DNA from 4 places in the Lysinibacillus sp. UBA5990 genome. Region 4 is predicted to be linked to each of the others. Evidence: riboswitches for the same ligand, from Rfam matches in the RefSeq annotation. Region 4 holds a riboswitch; each other region holds the start of a gene.
What was found. A riboswitch is a leader RNA that binds a small molecule or an ion and turns the genes downstream of it on or off. The one in region 4 is predicted to bind S-adenosylmethionine.
Positions count from the first base shown of each region.

Region 1: another riboswitch for S-adenosylmethionine. It lies ahead of B3D94_RS12150 (bifunctional homocysteine S-methyltransferase/methylenetetrahydrofolate reductase); the one in region 4 lies ahead of B3D94_RS21105 (Na+/H+ antiporter NhaC family protein).
Region 2: another riboswitch for S-adenosylmethionine. It lies ahead of B3D94_RS04380 (MetQ/NlpA family ABC transporter substrate-binding protein); the one in region 4 lies ahead of B3D94_RS21105 (Na+/H+ antiporter NhaC family protein).
Region 3: another riboswitch for S-adenosylmethionine. It lies ahead of B3D94_RS07245 (O-acetylhomoserine aminocarboxypropyltransferase/cysteine synthase family protein); the one in region 4 lies ahead of B3D94_RS21105 (Na+/H+ antiporter NhaC family protein).

Region 1 covers NZ_DJAY01000014.1:29,868-35,591, reverse strand. The annotation lists gene B3D94_RS12160 (globin-coupled sensor protein) at 1-330, shown strand, start outside; gene B3D94_RS12155 (protoporphyrinogen oxidase) at 521-1,915, shown strand; SAM riboswitch class I at 2,018-2,117, shown strand; gene B3D94_RS12150 (bifunctional homocysteine S-methyltransferase/methylenetetrahydrofolate reductase) at 2,207-4,054, shown strand; gene metH (methionine synthase) at 4,047-5,724, shown strand, end outside.
Region 2 covers NZ_DJAY01000007.1:17,820-23,543, reverse strand. The annotation lists gene B3D94_RS04390 (pyridoxal phosphate-dependent aminotransferase) at 165-1,328, shown strand; gene B3D94_RS04385 (PPC domain-containing DNA-binding protein) at 1,376-1,879, opposite strand; SAM riboswitch class I at 2,002-2,107, shown strand; gene B3D94_RS04380 (MetQ/NlpA family ABC transporter substrate-binding protein) at 2,196-3,026, shown strand; gene B3D94_RS04375 (methionine ABC transporter ATP-binding protein) at 3,121-4,146, shown strand; gene B3D94_RS04370 (methionine ABC transporter permease) at 4,139-4,801, shown strand; gene B3D94_RS04365 (enoyl-CoA hydratase/isomerase family protein) at 4,815-5,594, shown strand; gene B3D94_RS04360 (alpha-hydroxy acid oxidase) at 5,609-5,724, shown strand, end outside.
Region 3 covers NZ_DJAY01000010.1:109,039-114,762, forward strand. The annotation lists gene B3D94_RS07230 (succinate CoA transferase) at 1-938, shown strand, start outside; gene B3D94_RS07235 (DASS family sodium-coupled anion symporter) at 1,020-2,501, opposite strand; gene B3D94_RS07240 (glycerol-3-phosphate acyltransferase) at 2,703-3,335, opposite strand; SAM riboswitch class I at 3,491-3,604, shown strand; gene B3D94_RS07245 (O-acetylhomoserine aminocarboxypropyltransferase/cysteine synthase family protein) at 3,721-5,025, shown strand; gene B3D94_RS07250 (hypothetical protein) at 5,352-5,724, shown strand, end outside.
Region 4 covers NZ_DJAY01000015.1:1,692,987-1,698,710, forward strand. The annotation lists gene B3D94_RS21100 (VanZ family protein) at 1-681, shown strand, start outside; gene B3D94_RS21105 (Na+/H+ antiporter NhaC family protein) at 955-2,235, opposite strand; SAM riboswitch class I at 2,340-2,443, opposite strand; gene B3D94_RS21110 (DUF3953 domain-containing protein) at 2,561-2,797, opposite strand; gene B3D94_RS21115 (LysE family transporter) at 2,936-3,256, shown strand; gene B3D94_RS21120 (class I SAM-dependent methyltransferase) at 4,254-5,168, shown strand; gene B3D94_RS21125 (VOC family protein) at 5,333-5,710, opposite strand.

The DNA of each region.
Region 1 (5,724 bases), on a different contig from region 4:
GAAGTACGTAAATTATCCATTCAAACAAAGGAATCTGTCACCGCTGTTGCATTATTGTTGCAAAAAACGAGTGAACGCACAGGAAAATTAGAGCAATCTCTCATTCATATCCAAGATGAGGTGGCATCTGGTGAGGATAATATGTTACACACGGAAGGACAATTTACAAATATAGTAGGGGCAATGACAGAAGCAAAAGATCAAAATGATTGCATGGCGACGAAAATACAAGCAATCGCAGGTATATTAAGTGGGCTGGGTACTTCTTTTACTGAAGTAACGAACTCAGCAGAAAAATTAGCTAGCTTTGCCCAAAATTTAAAAAGCTAGATCACTAGTAGCTATATTAAACACTATAGTACTCATTATAATGTGTGTTTAGTAAGCATAATTTTTAGAGTTAGAGTTATCTCACGGTCGAGATAGCTCTATTTTTGCTAAATTTGTAAAGGGTTTAACGTAATTTTCAATGAAAATAAGTTTATACTGTAGACAGAACTAAAAATAGGGGCGGTTTACTATGAAAACAGTTGTTGTATTAGGTGGCGGTATTACTGGGTTATGCACAATGCATTATCTACAGCGTCAAGTGAAGGAAAAAAATTTAGATGTTCAGCTAGTGCTCGTAGAAAAAAATACATATTTAGGTGGCAAATTATGCTCAGCCTATGAACAAGGTTTTATTATGGAAACTGGTGCTGACTCTATTGTAGCTCGCCATAAAGGTGTAATGGAGCTAGTGCAAGAGCTAGACTTTGAAGATCATCTCGTTTACAACGAAACAGGTATATCCTATATTTATACAAATAACGAGTTGCACGCCATTCCAGCGGATTCTACTTTCGGTATACCTATGAGTGTGGCATCTCTTGAGGAAAGCACACTTATCTCTGATCAGGCCAAACAAGAAGCTTTAAAAGATTTAACGTTACCCAATGCAGGTTTTACAAAAGAAAGCTCGATAGGGGAATTTTTAACTTATTATCTTGGCGAAGAGCTAGTAGAAAATCAAATTGCACCTGTTCTAGCAGGTGTCTATTCTGGTGATTTACATCAACTTTCTATTGCCTCCACTTTACCGTATTTAATTGACTATAAAAATGACTATGGAAGTATCATAAAAGGTTTTGATGCGAATCGTGAGCAATTTGTTAAAGCTGCTAATAAAAAATTTATTTCATTTCAAAATGGATTATCCTCTTTAATTGAGCGATTAGAACAGACATTAACAGAGGTAGATATCATTAAAGGGGTAGCCACAAATCATGTCCAAAAAATGGGGAACCAATATTTGCTTTCCCTAGCAAATGGACAAAACATTGAGGCAGATTATGTTGTTCTAGCGCTACCGAATGAAGCGGTTCAAAGTATATTGCAGGATGACTCCTTAACACATTATTTTGATCAGTTTACTACAGCATCAGCCATTACTATTTATCTAGGCTTTGATGTGCCTGATGCAAACTTACCTGCGGATGGAACAGGCTATATTGTATCGCATAATTCTGATGTCACTTGTAATGCAGCAACTTGGACGAGTCGCAAGTGGAAGCATACATCGAAAAACAATCAGCTACTTGTTCGCCTATTCTATAAGAGTATTAATCCGGCGTATGAGCAGTTACGTAAAATGAATGACGACGAATTGGCAGCCGTCGCATTAGAAGATGTTCGCAAAAGCCTAGGAATTGATGAAAAGCCAACCGTTGTGAATGTCACAAAGTGGATTGATCAAATGCCTAAATATGACTTAGCTCACCGGGAAGCGCTGCAAGGCTTACTATTAGAGCTGAATGAAAACTATCCGAATTTATCGATAGCGGGTTGCTCTTATTTTGGAGTAGGTATCGGCGCTTGCATTCAAAATGGGAAAAAAATTGGTGAAGAGCTTGCGGAAGAACTATCCAACTTCTAAGTTTTTAAACGAAAAATTTCTTTGTTATGTGAAATAGTCTTGACTCATTCGTCTGTAAACGATATGATTCTTTTAATTATTTAAAAAATTCATACTTAATAATTCTTATCAAGAGAAGCAGAGGGACTGGCCCATTGAAGCTTCAGCAACCAACTTTTTGTCAGGTGCTAAATCCAGAAGACCGTTGAGTCGAAGATGAGAAGGAACAATAATGATGAGTCGTTAAAGCCTTCTTTTTATATAAAAGAAGGCTTTTTATTATACAGAAATAGAGGAAGAGAGGCTAGTTTTATGGGATTGCTTGAAAGATTAAAAACACATGTATTGACGGCAGACGGTGCAATAGGCACAGTGTTGTATGGCTATGGATTGGAGTATTGTCATGAGGAAATGAATGTTCAGAGACCTGAATTAATTGAAAAGATTCATAGAGAATATATCGCAGCTGGTGCTGATATTATTCAAACGAATACGTACGGTGCCAATGCCATTAAATTAGCTCGCTATGGATTAGAATCAAGTGTCCAACAATTTAATGAAGCAGCTATTACTATTGCCAAGCGAGCTGCAGCAGATGGCAGTCAATTTGTTTTAGGAACAATTGGTGGAATTCGTGGCATTCGTAAAAGCGATGCAACTTTAGATGACATATTAGCGACCGTTGAAGAACAGGCGAGTGTGTTACTTGCAGGAAATCCTGATGGCCTTTTACTCGAAACTTATTATGATTTTGAAGAATTAACAGCGACTTTAAAAATGCTACGCACCAAAACTAATATACCGATAATTGCTCAAGTATCTATGCATGAGCCTGGTGTTCTACAAAATGGTATGTCTTTAAATCATGCGCTACATGAGTTAGAGATTCTTGGTGCAGATATTGTTGGTGTCAATTGCCGTCTAGGTCCATATCATACGATTCAAGCGTTTGAGGGTGTAGAACTTCCGGAAAAGGCATTTATGTCAGCCTATCCAAATGCTTCGCTATTAGATTTAGAGGACGGGCGTGTTGTTTATGAGTCGGAGGCTGATTATTTTGGTCGCGCTGCTGTTGAACTGCGTGATCAGGGTGTTCGCCTAATTGGGGGTTGTTGTGGTACGACACCAAAGCATATTGCAGCTGCAAAGAAGTATTTAGAAGAGCTATCACCAGTTAGTGAAAAGCATGCGAAGCCTGCAAAGATTGAGATTGTTCGTGATGCCGAGCCAGCTAAATTTGAACCACTTCATGAAAAAGTAAAGCGTGAACGCTCGGTCATCGTAGAGTTGGATACACCTAGACACTTAGAAATAGAAGGATTTCTTGAAGGGGCCAAACAACTATATGAGGCAGGTGCCGATGTAGTTATGATGGCAGACAATTCATTGGCATCTCCACGTATTAGCAATATTGCAATGGGGGCCTTATTGAAGAGTAATAATGGCGTACGCCCCTTGACACATATTACCTGTCGAGATCGTAATTTAATTGGTCTGCAATCGCATTTAATGGGGTTAAATGCCTTAGGAATTCATGATGTGCTAGCTGTTACGGGTGACCCAACGAAAGTTGGAGATTTTCCTGGTGCCACTAGCGTATACGATGTCTCCTCTATGGAGCTTATCCAACTAATTAAGCAATTAAATGAAGGGATCTCTTTCTCAGGGAAACCACTACGGAAAAAGGCAAATTTCTCTGTGGCTGCTGCATTTAACCCAAATGTTCGTGTTTTAGATCGTGCTGTGGCACGCTTAGAAAAAAAGATTGAGCATGGGGCAGACTATTTCATTTCACAGCCTGTTTATACAAAGGAAAAAATTATAGAAATATATGAAGCAACGAAGCATTTACAAGCACCGATTTATCTTGGTATTATGCCCGTTACGAGTTATAAAAGTGCAGAGTTTTTACATCATGAGGTGCCAGGCATAAAATTATCTGAAGACGCTTTATCAAGGATGAAAGCATGTGGTGAAGATAAGGAACGCGCCACACTTGAGGGCATTGCAATTGCCAAGGAATTAGTAGAAGTGGCTGCGCAATATTTCAACGGCATTTACCTTATTACACCATTTTTACGCTACGATGTGACATTAGAATTAATGAAATATATAGAGCAATTGGATGAACAGAAAAAAGGGGTAAGTATAAATGGCTAAGCACTTAATTGAAGAACAACTTGATAAACGAATACTAATTCTTGATGGCGCAATGGGAACAATGCTGCAAAATGAAAATTTATCAGCAGATGATTTTGGAGGGGAGGACCTAGATGGTTGTAATGAAAATCTAGTGCTTACTAGACCTGATGTCATTGAGAAAATTCATCATAAGTATTTAGAGGCAGGGGCAGATATTATTTGTACAAATACATTTGGTGGAACACCTCTTGTATTAAATGAATATAATCTAGGTGCAAAAGCGGAAGAAATTAATAAACGTGCAGTCGAAATTGCTCGCCAAGCGGTTGATAATTATACGACTTCAGATTGGCCCCGCTTTGTTGCAGGCGCAATGGGCCCAACAACTAAGACGTTGTCAGTAACAGGCGGTATTACATTTGATGAATTAGAAGAGAATTTCTTTGTGCAGGCAAAGGCATTGATTGAAGCAGGGGCTGATGTGCTATTGCTAGAGACAAGTCAGGATATGTTAAATGTAAAAGCAGGTACCCTTGGGGTAACTCGTGCTTTCGAGGTCACTGGTAAAGAGCTACCAGTTATGATTTCTGGAACAATTGAGCCCATGGGTACTACTCTTGCAGGACAAACTATTGATGCTTTTTATATTTCCATCGAGCATATTCAACCATTGTCAGTGGGCTTAAACTGTGCGACGGGACCTGAATTTATGACGGATCATATCCGTTCATTAGCAGACCTGTCAACGGGGTATATTAGCTGTTATCCGAATGCAGGCCTACCTGATGAAGAAGGATGTTATCATGAGTCTCCAGAATCTTTATCGCAAAAATTAAAGGGATTTGCGGAAAAGGGTTGGCTCAATATTGTGGGTGGATGCTGTGGTACAACTCCAGCTCATATTACGGCTATTCGTGAAGTTTTAAAAGATGAAAAGCCTCGTCAGCTACCAAAAAAAACGCATGGTCACGCAGTATCAGGTATCGAGCCACTTTTATACGATGATACTATGCGTCCTTTATTTATTGGGGAAAGAACAAATGTTATTGGTTCTCGTAAATTCAAAAACTTAATTATTGATGGGAAATTTGAGGAAGCGGCTGAGATCGCAAGGGCGCAAGTAAAAAATGGTGCACATGTTATAGATATTTGCTTGGCGAACCCAGATCGTGATGAGTTAGCAGATATCCGTGGCTTTATGCAGGAGGTCGTGAAAAAAGTTAAGGTTCCACTTGTTATTGATTCCACAGACGAAAAGGTTATTGAAGAGGCACTCAAGTTTTCGCAAGGGAAGGCCATCATTAACTCTATTAATCTAGAAGATGGCGAAGAACGGTTTGATGCAGTATTGCCATTAGTGAAAAAGTACGGTGCCTCGTTAGTTGTGGGAACAATCGATGAAACAGGGATGGCAGTCGATCGTCATCGGAAGCTTGAAATTGCCGAACGTTCCTATCAATTACTAACAGAAAAATGGGGAATGCAACCTGAAGATATCATTTTTGACCCATTAATGTTCCCAGTAGGAACGGGGGATGAGCAATATATTGGTTCAGCACTTGAAACAATTGAAGGAATTCGTCTCATTAAAGAAAAAATGCCCTGTGCATTAACGGTGCTTGGAGTTAGTAATATTTCGTTTGGCTTACCACCGGTTGGACGCGAAGTTCTCAATGCTGTATATCTTT
Region 2 (5,724 bases), on a different contig from region 4:
TTTAATAAAATACTGTAATCTAGTCGCTTATTGGTCGCCTGTGGTTTTTTAGAGTATTTCAATCCTTTGTCTATAAAGGGTCTAGACAATTAACAAAAAAAGTACTACTATTTGCTTCATATTCTTCAATAATAATTATTATATTCTGAAAAAGGTGATCATGCATGGAATTCTCTAAAAAACTACAGCAATTACCCACTCAATTTTTTGCGGCGCTCGTCCAAAAAGTAAACAATGCCCTGGAAGAAGGACGTGATGTGATTAATCTTGGGCAAGGAAATCCCGACCAACCTACGCCTACTCATATCATCCAAGCATTACAGGAAGCAGCTGAAAATCCTCAAAACCACAAATATTCGCCATTCCGTGGTATCGGCGAATTACGTCAAGCCGCTGCTGACTTTTATAAACGGGAATATGATGTGGAGATTGATCCCGACACTGAAGTAGCCATTCTTGGTGGCACAAAAATTGGTCTTGTTGAGCTACCTTTGGCTGTGTTAAATCCTGGTGATACGATGCTATTACCAGACCCAGGCTATCCAGACTACTTATCTGGAGTTGTATTAGGTGATGTAAATTTTGAAGTAATGCCTCTTTTTGCTGAGAATAATTTCTTACCTGATTATGATGCCCTCCCTAAAGAAGTTAAGGAAAAAGCCAAGTTACTTTACTTAAATTACCCAAATAATCCTACTGGTGGTACAGCAACACTTGAATTTTTTGAAGAAACCATTCGTTTTGCTAAGGAGCATAATATCATCGTATCACATGATTTTGCTTATGGTGCGATTGGATTTGATGGCAATAAACCTATTAGTTTCTTACAGGCAAATGGTGCAAAAGAAGTTGGAATCGAAATGTACACATTATCAAAGACTTATAATATGGCAGGTTGGCGCATAGGCTTTGCTGTAGGCAATTCTGATTTGATTGCCGCGATTAATCTTATTCAAGATCATTTGTTTTGTAGTCAATTCCCTGCTATTCAACACGCAGCAGCTATTGCACTGACCTCTTCGCAGGAATGTGCAGATGAGCTAAGAGCTACCTATGAGCGTCGTCGAAATGTTCTAACCGAAGAAGCTCATAGAATTGGCTGGCAAGTAACGGCACCAAAGGGCTCCTTCTTTGCCTGGCTCCCTGTCCCATTAGGTTTTACTAGCGAACAATTTGCTGATATATTGCTCGATAAAGCTGATATTGCGGTAGCCGCAGGTAATGGCTTTGGTCAATATGGGGAAGGCTATGTGCGTATTGGCTTGCTTGTAAGCGAGGAACGTTTACGAGAAGCCATCCATAGAATTGAGCAATTGAACTTATTTTAGCATGGAACAAAATGGAGTCCTGTAGCTTTCTCTAGCTACAGGACTTACTATTTTTCAATTTTCCTTGGAAGATCTAATCCATGTTCTAATGGATAAAATTGCATGTGACCTGTTTCATCGTCCAACTGACGGATATGCTGAATGCCTTGAACTTCTGCCAGCACTACATCTGCTGTTATGACGATATTTCCGCCCTTTATAAAATGACCGCCTGAAACCACTCCCCATTGATCACTCATGGAACCATGGAAATGCGTTTCATATTGTGCATCACGCTTACAAACAACTCCTGAACCTTGGATAAACTCGAGTGGCCCCTCTTTCTCGACCACATCACTAAATCGAACTTTAATGTGGGAAGTTTCATCTGGTACTAAATAAACAAAGCTACTTTTTTGAAAACTACCAATACAACTAATTATGGTTGCCGATTCAATTTTATTCTCTTCACAAAGTGCCTCAATTCCTTCAATAATGTCTGTTCCCATGAGGAGACGAGCACTAATCACCTTACCAAATGAACCTATGCCATAATTAACTCTTACGGACATTCTTCACCCTCCTTCGCGACAAAATATTATAACAATATAAAAAATTTTAAAAATATTTATTGACTTACTATACCCTATAAATTATATTAGTTCTATCGGAAATACAAAAATATAATATGAATCTCTTATCAAGAGTAGCTGAGGGACTGGCCCTATGAAGCTCGGCAACCTCCTTTTATGAAGGAAGGTGCTAAATCCTGCAAACGAAATTCGTTTGATAGATAAGAGAGGACTTTTTTCATGAGCCTCTCTTAATTTGTAAGAGAGTTTTTTTTATTTTCAAAAACCGATAAAACAATTTTTGGAGGTCGTTTTCATGAAGAAGAAAAATAAATTTTTAGTAGGTTTAGCAAGTCTTACATTAGTAGCAGCACTAGCGGGCTGTGGCTCTAAAGAAGATAGTAAAGGAAAAAGCGAAGCTATCGATGAAAATAAAATTGTCGTGGGTGTCACTTCAGGACCTCATGAGCAAATTGCAGAGGTAGCTGCTAAAGTCGCAAAGGAAAAAGGTCTAGAAGTAGAACTAAAATCATTTTCTGATTATGTTTTACCAAATACATCCTTAGCTGAAGGTGATCTTGATGCAAACAGCTATCAGCATAAGCCTTTCCTCGATACATTTAATAAAGATCACGATACAGATTTAGTACCGGTTGGCAAAACAATTTTAAATCCAATGGGTATTTACTCTGAAAAATATAAATCATTGGATGACGTTCCTGAAGGCGCAACATTTGGCTTACCGAATGACCCAACAAATGGAGCGCGTGCTCTCTTTGTTTTACAAGAGGCAGGCTATATTAAATTAAAAGATGGAGCGGACTTAACAGCATCCGTTCGTGACGTGGAAGAAAACAAAAAGAATTTAAAATTCATAGAATTAGAAGCTGCACAAATTCCAAAACAGCTTAGTGAAGTAGATGTAGCTGCTATTAATACTAACTTTGCGCTGGAAGCTGGCATTAATCCGCAAGAGGACTCTATTCTTTTAGAATCTACTGACTCTCCATATGTGAACTACATTGTCGTTCGTGCAGAAAATGAAAACGACCCAACGATTAAAAAGTTCATTGAGGCTTATCAATCTGATGAAGTTCGCCACTTCATTGAAGAGGAATTCAAAGGTTCTGTAATCCCTAGCTGGTAATACGTGCGATAAGCTAAAGAATCTGCCAAATTTCCACTATGGAAACCGCGCAGATTCTTGCTTTTTAGAAGTTAAGAAAGGAGCAACCAATCTGATGATTCAATTACAAAATATTTCAAAAGAATATAAGACGAAAAAAGGCAGTATAAAGGCTGTAGATGGCATCAATCTTCATGTAAAAAAAGGACAAATTCATGGGGTAATTGGGTATAGCGGTGCTGGTAAAAGTACGCTGATTCGTTGTGTTAATTTACTAGAGCGTCCTTCAGCAGGCAAAGTCTTGATTGACAATGTGGATATTACTACCCTTTCACTTCATGACTTACGTCAAACACGACAAAAGATCGGTATGATTTTTCAACATTTTAATCTCTTAAAGACAGCAACCGTTTATAACAATATCGCAGTTCCCTTAAAGCTACTTGGATATAACGAAACAGACGTCAAAAATCGTGTGGCTAAATATGCCGAAATTGTAGGTTTAACAGAAAAGCTAGATAGCTACCCTAATCAGCTTTCAGGTGGACAAAAGCAACGTGTCGCAATTGCACGAGCTTTAGCACAAGAGCCTGAAATTTTACTTAGTGATGAAGCAACAAGTGCGCTTGATCCTGAGACTACAGAGGCTATTCTTGAACTATTGTTAAAAATTAATCGTGAATTAGGAATTACAATCCTACTGATTACACATGAAATGAATGTCATTCAGAAAATTTGTGATGAGGTATCTGTTCTAGAAGCAGGGAAAGTAGTTGAATTTGGTACGGCTATCGAGCTCTTTGCAAAACCACAACACCCTACTACAAGAAAGTTCTTAAGTACCATTTCACAACGTAACTTAACTCCTTCTCTTATTGAGCAGTTAAATGTTTCAGGTAGCGTCATTCGTTTAACATTTCTTGGAGAAAGTACTGGTAAGCCATTATTGGCTGAAGTCAGCAAAGTATATGATGTACAACCAAACATTTTAACAGCCAATATTATTGAATTAAAAAATGGCATTGTTGGTAATATTGTGGTGCATTTAAACGGAGAGCCCAACATTGTTCAAAAGGCGCTAACCTATTTTGCAGAGAATGGCGTTACTGTGGAAGAGTTAGGAGGAGAGATCCATGAATAATTTCTTTAATGATTGGTCAGAGGTTATTGGCAAAGCAATTATCGAAACATTTCAAATGGTCGGAATTTCATTATTCTTTTCGATTCTAATTGGTATACCTTTAGGACTTTTAATTGTTTTAACACGACCTGGTCAATCCTTCGAAAATAAATTTTTCTATCAATTTTTTAATTTAGTCATTAATATTATCCGTTCAGTGCCATTCATCATTTTACTATTCTTCATTTTACCTTTTACAAAGGTTATCGTCGGTACAACGATTGGCGTTAAAGGCGTTATTGTTCCGCTTGTAGTTTATACGGCTCCTTATATTGCACGACTGATGGAGTCAGCGCTTTTAGAAGTTGATTCGGGCGTTGTCGAAGCCTACACAGCTATGGGTATTAAACGTCGCCATATCATTTGGCATGTATTATTACGCGAAGCACGCCCATCCATTATTTTAGGCTTAACAATCGCTACAATTGGATTGATTGGCGCAACAGCAATGGCGGGAATGGTTGGTGCTGGCGGTTTAGGCGACCTAGCCTACCGTTATGGTCATTTACGCTATGAGGTAGATGTCATGTATGCAACTGTGTTTATTTTAATCGTCCTTGTACAAAGCATACAATCCATAGGTAACCGAATTTCAGCCAAATTGAAGAAAGACTAGGAGGAGGCTATCCATGTCAACTGAGATTTATGTAGAGAAAAACGGCTATATCGCAACGCTAGTGTTAAACCGTCCTGACAAACGAAATTCTTTATCGAGAGCAATGTTCCAAGCGATCATAGACGAGCTAGAACAGTTACGTACAGAGACATCTATCAAGCTATTAATTGTGCGCGGTGTCAATGAAGTCGCCTTTTCCTCGGGTGCTGATATTAGTGAGTTTTTAGATATTCGTTATGCTGCGGATAATGCTAAAGCCTATAATGATCTAGCTTTAAAGGCCATTGATGCCCTCTATAAATTCCCGCATCCTACGATTGCCATGATTCAGGGCTTAGCGATTGGGGGCGGCTTAGAGTTAGCCAATGCTTGTGACTTTAGATTGGCGACACCAAAGAGTAAGCTTGGCATTACCGCTGCGAACATTGGGATTGTCTATAATCTTGAAAGCACTAAACGTCTTATTAATATTGTTGGTGTCGCGAAGGCTAAAGAGATTTTATACACAGCAAACATTTTTACAGCAGAGGAAGCCAAAAGCATTGGTTTGATTACTGCCCTTCATGAGCCGCAGAAAATTGAAAATGCCACTATGCAATTTGCTGAGCATCTTTTAAGTAAATCATCTATTGCCAATGCAGGTAGTAAAAAAATAATTCAAGCTATCGTGGATGGAGAAAATGAAGAGAGTGATGAGCTGGCTCAATTGATTCTCGATTCATTTAGCTCTGATGATTATAACGAAGGTATTCAAGCTTTTTTAAATAAAAGAAAGCCTATTTTCAATAAATAAGTGAGGTAGTAACGATGACAAATACAACTGATGGTGACCTACTTTTAAAAAATATCACTGCCCAAGCCCCCTTCCCCATTTGCTTTGCCGATTTAGAAAAAGCAGTAGCGGAAAAAATTCCAGCTGGGCC
Region 3 (5,724 bases), on a different contig from region 4:
TACAACATGTGTCTGATCGTCTTGGTACATTTGGTATTCCATTAGATTTAGATAAAGTAAAAGGTATCGTAGTTTCTGATATTTTAGATGCACCATCAACGATCCTTCCTGCTGATGAGGAAACAGATATTATGGCTAATCACCTGTTAAATTTCCTGCGCGAAGAGATTAGAGTTGGCCGTTTAACAACAAGCTTGCGTCCAATTCAATCTGGGGTTGGATCAGTGGCGAACGCAGTATTACTTGGTTTTAAAGATTCTGAGTTTGAGAACCTAGAAGTATTCTCTGAAGTTCTTCAAGATGCAGTATTTGAATTAATCGATGCAGGAAAAGTGAATTTTGCTTCTGCTACTTCCATTACCCTCTCTGAACAAGTAGGAAACCGTGTTTATGGAAATTTTGAAAAGTATGCGGATAAATTAGTACTGCGTCCACAAGAAATTTCTAACCAACCAGAAATTATTCGCCGACTCGGCTTGATTTCAGTGAATACGGCATTAGAAGTTGATATTTACGGAAATGTTAATTCTACACATGTTTCTGGCACTAAAATGATGAATGGTATCGGGGGATCGGGTGACTTCGCCCGCAATGCGCGCTTAGGTATTTTTGTGACTAAATCCTATGCTAAGGGTGGCAATATTTCGAGCATTGTCCCAATGGTATCGCATGTGGATCATACAGAGCATGATGTTGATGTTATTGTAACAGAGCAGGGAGTGGCTGATTTACGTGGGCTTGCTCCGAAAGAACGTGTAGGGCTAATTATTGATCATTGTGCACACCCTGATTATCGTGAGCAGCTATGGCAATACTTTAATGACGCTAATGAGGCAACTGGTGGACATCATACACCGCATGATCTTGAAAAAGCGCTGTCATGGCATGTTAATTACGCAAAAAGTGGAACAATGAAAGATCCAGCTTTATCAAAATAGAGTTTTAATAAAAAGGCCTTGAAGGACAGCTGCTCCCTCAAGGCCTTTTAGTGTATAAATTTATCTAAAACGATTAATGCTTTATAGTAGGCCAATCCATTTCCAATAAGTTGCAGAGAACAGCAAAATTAGGAGGAAGCCGAGAATCGTTAATGGAATACCTGATTTCAGGAAATCCTTTGTTGTAAACGCTCCTGTACCGTAGGCAAGCATATTTTGCGGTGCACTAATTGGTAATAGGAAACCAAAGCTAATAACAAATTGTTGTACGATAACAAAACCAACCTGATCAACATTAGCTGTTAATGTGGAAGCTAGCACGATAAACACTGGTATAAGTGCAGAGGCTAAGCTTGTTGCACTAGCGAAACCTAAATGAATAAGAATATTAAATAATGTTACGATAGCAATCGTAGCAAGAATTGGCATAGTATCTAGACCAAGTGAACCAAAAACTTTATCTGATAACCATGCTGCACCTTTTGTATTTAGTAAAATAGTTCCGAGCATAATACCAACTGCAAAGACAATGATTGTTCCCCAAGGAATATGAGGTTCAACTTCCTTCCACGAATAAACGCCGATTTTAGGCATTAGTAGTACAGCAATGGCGATAATTGTAACCGTTGTTGTATCAAATGGATGAAGCTTGCCTTCCGTTGCCCAGAAAAATAGTAAAACTAATGATGTAACGATCAATCGAATCTCAGGTGCTTTTAACGGTCCAAGCTCAGCCAACTGTCTCTTGATAACTTCTTTACCACCTTCAATATTGCTCGTCTCAGGCTTTATAAGCGTAATCATAATGAAAAATAAGGCTACTGACATAATAATCGAGAATGGGGCAGCATAAAGTAACCAAGCACCCCATGAAATATTCACATTAAATTGCTCTTGGATGAAATTTAAAGCAACCATATTTTGCGCTGCCGCAGTTTTAATACCGATATTCCAAATGGAGACGGCTTGTACAGAAGTAATAACGAGTAAAGCAGCAAGTCGACTATCACGTGGTAAACCGAATGCTGCAACCATCCCAAGAAGAATAGGGACTACTGCGCCAGCACGTGCAGTAGCCGAAGGAACAAAAAATGCAAGGGCAATTGAAACTAATATAGCACCGAAAACAATGGCTTTTGTTTTTGTTCCTACAAGTGAAAGAATCCAAAGAGCAAGTCGTTTGTGCAAATTGGTAATTTGCATGGCTGCTGCTAGAAAAAGAGCCGCTGCTACTAGGGCCACGGCAGAATTACTAAAACCACTTAATGATAGTTTTAAGGCGCTAGCGGTACCTAGTTGTGTTGTTGGGTCATCCATGGATGGTGCAAGTCCTAGTAAAACAGTGACGAGTGCAATAATCATTGCAGAGCTAACAGGATATGAAACGGCTTCTGTTACCCACAGGATAACCGCGAAAGCTAAAATGGCTAAAGCGCGCTGCCCAGCTACAGGTAGCTCACCGTTATTAGGTAAAAAAATAATGATAATTAATAAAGCAAAAGCCAACCCAATCCATAAAGGCTTTAAATTACGCTTCATTGTTGCTTGTTTAGGTGAAGACATATTTTCTCATCCCTTCTACGTCTACATAAAAATGACAGTTATTATCCATAACATCGGTCAATATAATGTTTTCTTAAGATAAGAATTCATCCGTTTATTGTATAGAATGAAAGGAAGCGAAATATGTCTGTTTTACAGCTTTAATAGTAATTAAAGAGATAATTTGTGGTCATAAAAAATACAAATACCTCCTAAAAAATATTATTTCTTTTTCTTGAAGGCAGCAGTAACTTTAGGCTCGGTTCCATTGATTAAACGTTGAATATTTTCAATGTGCAAAATAATAGCAATACCAAAAAGTAGAATGGCAATAATAATCGGACCTAGCCCAGGAATCCATAAATAAGTAGCTGTACAAAAAACGAGGTAAAATTCTAATACCCCAACAATTAAATAGTTCGTTGCAAAAGATAAAATAACAAAAAGAATAAGTGCAAATAAACCAATCTTCCAATCAACCGCAAGTAAAATTCCAATGATAGAGGCAGTCCCTTTTCCACCATTGAAGCCCATATAAAAAGGGAAATTATGCCCCAAAATAACCCCTGCAGCTAACAAGTAGGTGAGGAGCCATGTTTGTTCTGCTGTTAAATGTGTTGCATCTGCTAAATAAAAATGTGCACCGACGATGGCTGCGACGCCTTTGCCAATATCGATAAGAGCTACTAAAACGCCATATTTCCAGCCGAGTGAAAGCGTAGCATTAGAGGCACCAGCATTGCCATGACCAGCTTTTTTTAAATCAACCCCGGATAAAAATTGTGCCACCTTAGAACCGTGAATACAGCCAATCAAATAGCCGACAACTAGAAAACAGATCACGGCTTTTACCATAAAAATACTCCTTTCAAATTTTTTTCTAAAATAGTGTATGCGTTCTTACTACGTAAAAGAGCAGACAGAAGTTTCGGAAAAAATAAAATTTAGATGTTGACAGAAAAAAACTCTATGCTTATACTTTGTAACAACGATGGAAATTGAATCTCATACTCTTATCAAGAGCGGCGGAGGGATAGGCCCTATGATGCCCGGCAACCAGTAGGTGATGAACTTACTAAGGTGCTAATTCCTACAGATTCTTACTTGGATCTGGCAGATAAGGGGAGGAAAACTTGCAACCGCAACCCTCTTCTTAGCTGAAGAGGGTTTTTGTTTTCTACAGAAAAATCCTCCTCATCTCCGGTACCATCGTAAAAAAATAACCAAATGGAGGTACACAATGACAAATTTTAAACCAGAAACATTACTGTTACATGGTGGTCAAGAGCCAGACCCTGTGACGGGTTCTAGAACAGTTCCTGTCTACCGTTCAACTGCTTTCGTTTTTAAAGACACTGCTCATGCGCAACGTCTTTTTGCTTTAGAGGAGGCGGGGAACATTTACACGCGAATTACGAATCCGACAGTGGATGTTTTTGAAAAGCGTGTGGCTTTATTAGAAGGTGGAACAGCAGCAGTAGCACTTTCATCTGGTGCAGCAGCTATTGCATTTTCTATTTTAAATCTAGCTGGAGCAGGAGATGAAATTGTAGCTGCTAGTTCTTTATATGGTGGTACGTATAATTTATTCGCTAATACATTACCAAACTATGGTATTAAAACGATTTTTGTAGATGAAACAAACCCAGAGAATTTTAAGGCTGCCATTACCGATAAAACAAAAGCTGTCTTCGCTGAAGTTTACGGTAATCCTAGCTTAAAGGTTTTAGATATTGAAGCTGTAGCTAAGATTGCACATGACAACAGCTTACCATTAATTATCGATAGTACATTTGCTTCTCCTTATGGTTCTACACCAATTGACTACGGTGCGGATGTGGTAGTTCATTCAGCAACGAAATGGATAGGTGGTCATGGGACAACTTTAGGTGGTGTTGTTGTAGACGCTGGTAAGTTTGATTGGACTAGTGGGCGATTCCCAGGCTTTACAGAGCCGGATGCTTCTTACCATGGTTTACGCTATGGAATCGATACAGCTTCTGCAGCTTTTGCTACAAAGCTGCGTGTACAGTTGTTACGTGATTTTGGACCAACATTAAGTGCAGATGCAGCTTTCAATCTATTACAAGGTTTAGAGACGCTTCATTTGCGTATCCCTAAACACAATGAAAATGCTTTAGCTGTGGCTGAATATTTACGTAACCACCCATCTGTGGAATATGTAAATTATAATGGCCTAGAAGATTTTCCAACACATGAGTTGGCGAAAAAGTATTTAAAAAATGGCTTCGGTTCAGTGCTTACATTTGGCATTAAAGGTGGACGTGAAGCAGGTCGAAAGCTTATTGATCATGTAAAGCTGTTTTCACATGTGGCAAATGTAGGGGATGCTAAGTCGCTAATTATCCATCCAGCATCTACTACACACCAACAATTATCCGCAGATGAACTAATACAAGCTGGCGTAACCGAATCGCTCATTCGCTTATCAATCGGTTTAGAGGCAGTGGAGGACATCATTGCAGATTTAGAGCAGGCTATTACTCAGGCAACAGCAACAACAGAACAAACAGTAGAAGCTTAATAGAATGACAGGCGAATGTTGTAGCGTTTACGTATTTTCTCATTCGAATAGCCTCATTTGGTATACGTCAAACGTTGCTACATTAACCAACTGTCTCATCCGGTAATTATCAGAACCTTTTAAAAAATAATACCGAGTAATTTCATATGTATTATTGACTTTAATAAAACCTTGTTATATACTTGGAATTAAGTTAAGTGTACGGAAAAACCTTGTTGAAAAGGTAAATGTTTTCATAAGTGCTCCCCCACTTTTGAATAGATAGGAGAGTAGTTACATAGCCAGTGGCTACTCTTCAAAAAACTAATGATAAAGGAGTGTTTAAAATGGGTAATCTCTATAGTGCGCAAAACATTGCATCTTATCTAATTTATGAACTAAATGAAGGTCGTGTATTTGTTAACAATCAATCCATTCAACACATCCTTACATTAGTGGAACATAAATGGCAGCAAATTTTCGGTCATTCAGCGTATCAGGAACAGGTTTGCGCAAATGATAATGGCTATATGGTTAAGGAAGTTTATGAGACATATGAGAAGTATGGTGTGAGCCACATACAGCTTCCAGCAACAGAATTTTATTTGAAATATGGTACATTTCAATTAGTAGAACGTACGTATGCAATACCAAATTTTACAGAAGAAGAAATTAGTATTGTTCAACAAGCTTTAACACAATATCGTTTTCAATTGCTTT
Region 4 (5,724 bases):
GTCTATAAGAAAATCATTCAAGAGGATGACGTAAAAGACCTATTACAACAGAAACTAGGGTTATCAGAGATGAATGCATCTGATGCCAAGGAAAATGACGAAACGCTAGTGGAAGATAAAAATGGGGTCCCGTATACATTGGTTACAAATAATTCAGAGGGACAATGGTGGTTAACCGAGAATAATTATTCGCCGGAGCAAACTTCAGCTGAAGGGCAAGAAGAAAAGGCGAAGTCATTGATGGATGAACTTTCTATACTACCACCTCAAGATGCAGAATTTGCTGTACAGGAGGATGGTGAATTTGAATGGACGTTACCAGACCGTCCTGATGTAAATAAAGATTACTGGACTGGAGAGGCCAGTCTTGGCCTAAAGCCGGATGGTCACATTTATTCATTAACATACAGTCTTCATGAAAATCAATTTATACGGGAGGTAAATATACTGTCTCCTGCAGAAATATATGAACGAATAAAGGAAGGCGATTTTCCTCAAATAAAGTATAACGCACTCGTACAGGAGGAAGACCTGATTATAAAAAAAGGAGACCAAATTGAGATTGAATCGATTGAGCTTTCGTATATGTATGATACAAAAGGATTCTATCAGCCCATATACAATGTTTCTGGCAAGTTCAACGACAATGATTGGTTTACTTTAATTCAGGCAAGAAAGTAACAGCTCGTTCCAAATACTTAAACAAAGCCCAGGCTCCAATTAATAGAGCAACTGGGCTTTGTTATTTTCGACTGTAAAGGGCTTCGATGACGAAAAATCAAATCTATGAGCGTGAACAATTAGAAATGTTAACGAATGATCAATTAGGTTTAGAGAGCATCTACCTTCAAAGAGTATGTTGAATTTGGTAGTATATTACCAAATATTAAAAATGACAAAAGTCATCGAGAGTGAACTTCTCAACGGCTTTTGTCTACAGTCTGAAAATAAAGTTTAGGCTTTCTTTTTTTTCGGGTATCCAATGAGTATCGCTATCATACCACAAATACCAATAAGAATTGGATAGAAAGAGTACGGCAAGATACTAACTGGCGATATTTTAGCTACGCTTGCGGCTACAAGGAATTGGGCTCCGTATGGGAGAAGACCTTGGACTGTACAGGAGAAAATATCTAAAATACTTGCGGACTTTCTCGGCTCAATCTCATACTGGTCAGCAATATTTTTGGCAAGCGGCCCGGCAATTAAAATAGCAATTGTATTATTAGCCGTAGATAAATTAGTTAGACCCACAAGGCCAGCTATACCAAATTCAGCACCCTTCTGCGATTTAATCCTGCGCGTTACAAGACGGAGCAAAAAGTCAATTCCACCATTAAATTTAATAACCTCCACCATTCCAGCTATTAATATAGCTAGAAAGGCGATTTCATACATCCCTTCCATTCCTTCGCCAATCTTTTGTATAAGGCTCATTATGTGATAGCTACCATCTGCTAAGCCAACAGCACCGGCGAGAATAATCCCTAATGCAAGAACGAGGAAAACATTCATTCCAGATAACGCTAAAATAATAACTAAAACATAGGGAATAATTTTTATCCAATTATAGCTTAGATGCTCTACTTGAGCTGCTTCCCCGGATGTCATAAACCCTAAAATAATGCTTGTGATAATAGCTGCTGGCATTACAATCCAAAAATTGACCTTAAATTTGTCCTTCATTTGCGCGCCTTGTGAACGAACGGCAGTAATAGTAGTATCTGAAATAAAAGATAAATTATCACCAAACATCGAACCGCCTACAACCGCTGCCATCACTAAAGCAATAGATAGCTCCGTAAGATCGCTTATCCCAACTCCAATTGGCGCCAGCGCAACAATCGTCCCCACTGATGTACCCATGGATAGAGAGATGAAACAGGCAATGATGAATAAACCTACGATAAGCAGGTTTTGCGGAATAATCGATAAAGCAAAGTTAACAGTGGAATCTACGGCCCCCATCCCCTTCGCTACCTCTGAAAATGCCCCTGCTAATAGAAAAATAATAACCATCAGCATGACATTTAAATTTCCCGCACCTTGGCAAAAAATATCAACCTTTCGGGAAAACGATTCTTTTCGATTCATCGCTAGAGCTACAGCACCCGAAATACTGATGGCTACAATGACAGGGAACGCATAAAAATCACCCATTATAACCCCTGAACCAATAAATAAAATCATAAAAACAACAAATGGGATTAGCGCCCATGGATTCTCTTTCTTCATTGTCTACCTCCAAATATTAAAAATCAGCCATGTTTTTTATTTTTTCACCATAAGAAAGGCCTCATCTTGAAATAACAAGAAGAGGCCTTATATTTAAAACGCTCCTCTTATCTATCAAGAACATTGCTTGCTGGATTTGGCACAGTAACTTAATAGTTCCGCTGCCGAGATTTCATCGGGCCAGTCCCTCCATCTCTCTTGATAAGAAGAAAAAATATTATTTTTGACACAATATTAAAATACTAAAATAAAATATCCATAATTGCAACATATTTTTAATTAGAAAAAATTCTCAGAATTATCATCAAGTGCGGAATTCAACTTTTTAGACTAATAATACGAAGCTTTGAATGGACACATAAACAGAAAAGATAAATACCCCGACTAGAAACCAACCATATAATTTTCTCTCTCTCCGAAATTCATTAATTCCTAATGTTAACATAAATAAACCTAGAAAAAGGATCATTAAAAAGTTTAACCGATAATCATGTGTCATAAGTCCGTAAATGGAAAGCGTGATGCCTATCATTGATGAAATAATTTGTACTGTTTTTAACAAAATGATTCCCCCTTTTTGCTTGAACGAATACTATCAATTATCTAACCTTTTTTGAATAAACAAATTCTATGATGGGTGAGATGACAAATGTAAGCCCAACAACTAAGATCAAGAGATATTTTTCATGTCATTTAAATCATGCTTTGCCTTTTAACCTTCCAAGCTTTCCGAGATACGTTTGCGCCTAAAAAGCTAGATTTACATGGAGAAGCGATTGAAAAGACATCATTATGGGCCTATTTTTTTACAGGCGTTTGGTTAGTAGTTTCTGCACCAACTGCAATCGTTTGGTTCGCAACGGTTGGTAGCAGTGTAGCATGTACAACTATTGGACATTCAGCTACTGAAAGCTTACTTCCCTTCTTCTTCGGATTTATCACCGTTTCAATCCTTTGGGAGCTAATCCTTTCATATTTAAGTAGCATAGGTGGTAAAATAATGGGGAAAAGGCTTATGTAAATAGGTTCGTTTATTTCAGAATTACTCTTTTTGTACGTTACTTTTTATGTATTCTTGAATGGTTTTGAAAAACCTATGTTTTTAATGTTGGTGGCAGAGAAAAAATAAGCGCTTATCCGTGTGTTTATATCTGTCACATTAGCACATTTCATTGCATGATGCCTGCCAAATACTAGTAGTGGTGGTAGAGGGCTAGATTACCCCATAAATTAATTCTCTTAAAATCTCATAAAACAAAAAACCAGATGCCCCTCATAGAAGAGCGCCTGGTTTTATTGTGAAAGTGAATCTTACTAACTTACTTAGTTTTGATTCGTATTAATACTACGCTAAGTTGGGGCGTGGAACAAGTTAAAATATTTTCCATTCAATTTTTGGTAGGAATTTATGTTTTTTCGAGCATAGGAGTTACGCATGTCCTATGTATTTTGCAAGTAGGAAACCTACAAAAAAGACTAGATACCTACATAATTTATGCAAGTTCTAGCCTTTTAAGTGAAAGTGAATCTTACTAATTAATATTGCTTAGCTTTAGATTCATTTATGAATACGCATAAACAGCTAAAAGGTTTCATTATTTGTCCTATTTTTTCGTAAAAAATAGGATTACCCGCACAAAAAGACCAGGAAGTCACGAAATAAGTGAATCCTGGTCTTTTTGAGAAAAGTGAATGTTACTAGCTTGCTTTAGTTTTTTTGTATTCTACTAATGAGATAGACGGTTGACGTTGCAATAAGTTACATAAAATTTAAAAATATTTTAATCGATTACTTGAATGGCAAACCAAATATACCCTCTACCCCATCTTCTGTAATACTACCTTTTTTATAAATAAAAATATCCAATTATATTTTAATCACATTCAAACTGCTGGACATACACAAAAACTTGACAAAAAAAGTTATTTGTTCTATAATTTACATTTGATATTTTTTCTTATATAATAGGATTCTCCTGGCCAGGGGAATCCTATTTTTTATTGTAAGGAGTGTTCGGATGAAGAAGCAGAAATCTAGTATAACTTCATTAATAGCCGCCTTTAGCAGAGCCCACCATAGTCAATTTGATACGCCGAAAATATTTGATGATTATCTAGCACAGGAATTAATCTCCAAGGATGAATTTCAAAGCATTGAAGACAATATGGTGCAAGGTATTGAATTCTTCAACGAGGAAATTGCCAAAAAATATAAAGGCAAATCGAGAGAATTATTAAAATGGATTACGCAAGTTCAACTAGCGCCGACTCCCTTGGCACGTTCCGCATACTGTGAAAGAGTCTTACAAAACGAAATACAGCTCGGTGTTGAGCAATATGTTATTTTAGGTGCTGGTTTGGATACATTCGCTTTTCGACACCTCCACTTAGAACATGTATTAGAAATATTTGAGATTGATTTCCCAACCACACAAGCATTCAAAAAACAAAAATTACAAGAAGCGTCACTCAACCGCATCAATAATTTACATTTTGTGGCGATGGATTTTACGAAACAATTTCATAGTCATCCTCTTTTGGATCAAGGCTTTCAGTTTAAGAAAACATTTTTTAGTCTCTTAGGTGTCTCCTATTATTTAACGAAAGAAGAACTGGCTAGCTTATTAGACCATCTATTTGCGCTAGTTCCAGCAGGTAGCTCACTTGTCTTGGACTATGCTGATGAATCGCTATTTAGTGAAAAGGGCATCTCTAACAGAGTAGATCATATGGTGAAGATGGCGGCCGCTGGTGGTGAGCCCATGAGATCGTGCTATCGTTATGAGGAAATGGAGAAGATGCTAGATCAATCAGATCTACTTATTTATGAACATCTATCTCCATCTACAATTCAACAGCTTTATTTCCAACATCGAACAGATTATCTATCAGCTTTTGAAACGGTCCATTATATGCACATTGTTAAAAAATAAGGTCTACCCCATTCATTTTTAAAATAATTCTTAATTTTCTATCTATTTCCCGGGCAATTAACTATTTTAATATAAGAATTATGTATATGATAGTAGTGTAAAGCTAATTAGCCTTACACCTCCTAGATTTGTTACTAGGGTCACTGTTTATAACAGTGACCCGCTTATGATTGGCAAACCCCTAATGGATTTCCATCTAGATCATAGAAGGTGAAATATTTTATTTGCCCTTCACCTCCCATAGGATTTACGTTCACTTGTTGCTCAACTAGTGATTGGTAGGTCTCTTCAATTGATGAAGAAAGAAAATTGTAGTATTTCCCAACCCCAAAATGGTTATCTGGAAAATGTAATGGTTGATGATTTTCCGTTTTTACTAAGCATACGACCGTAACAGATCGTTCCGCTATTTTCATGACCGCTGCGTCTTCTTCTATATATAAAAGCTTAAATCCAAGCTTTTCCTCATACCATTTGGCTGATAATTGAGGGTCTTTTATCGGGATAAAAATGGCCTCTACTCCATTTAATAATGATTGCATCTCTTTTCTCCTCC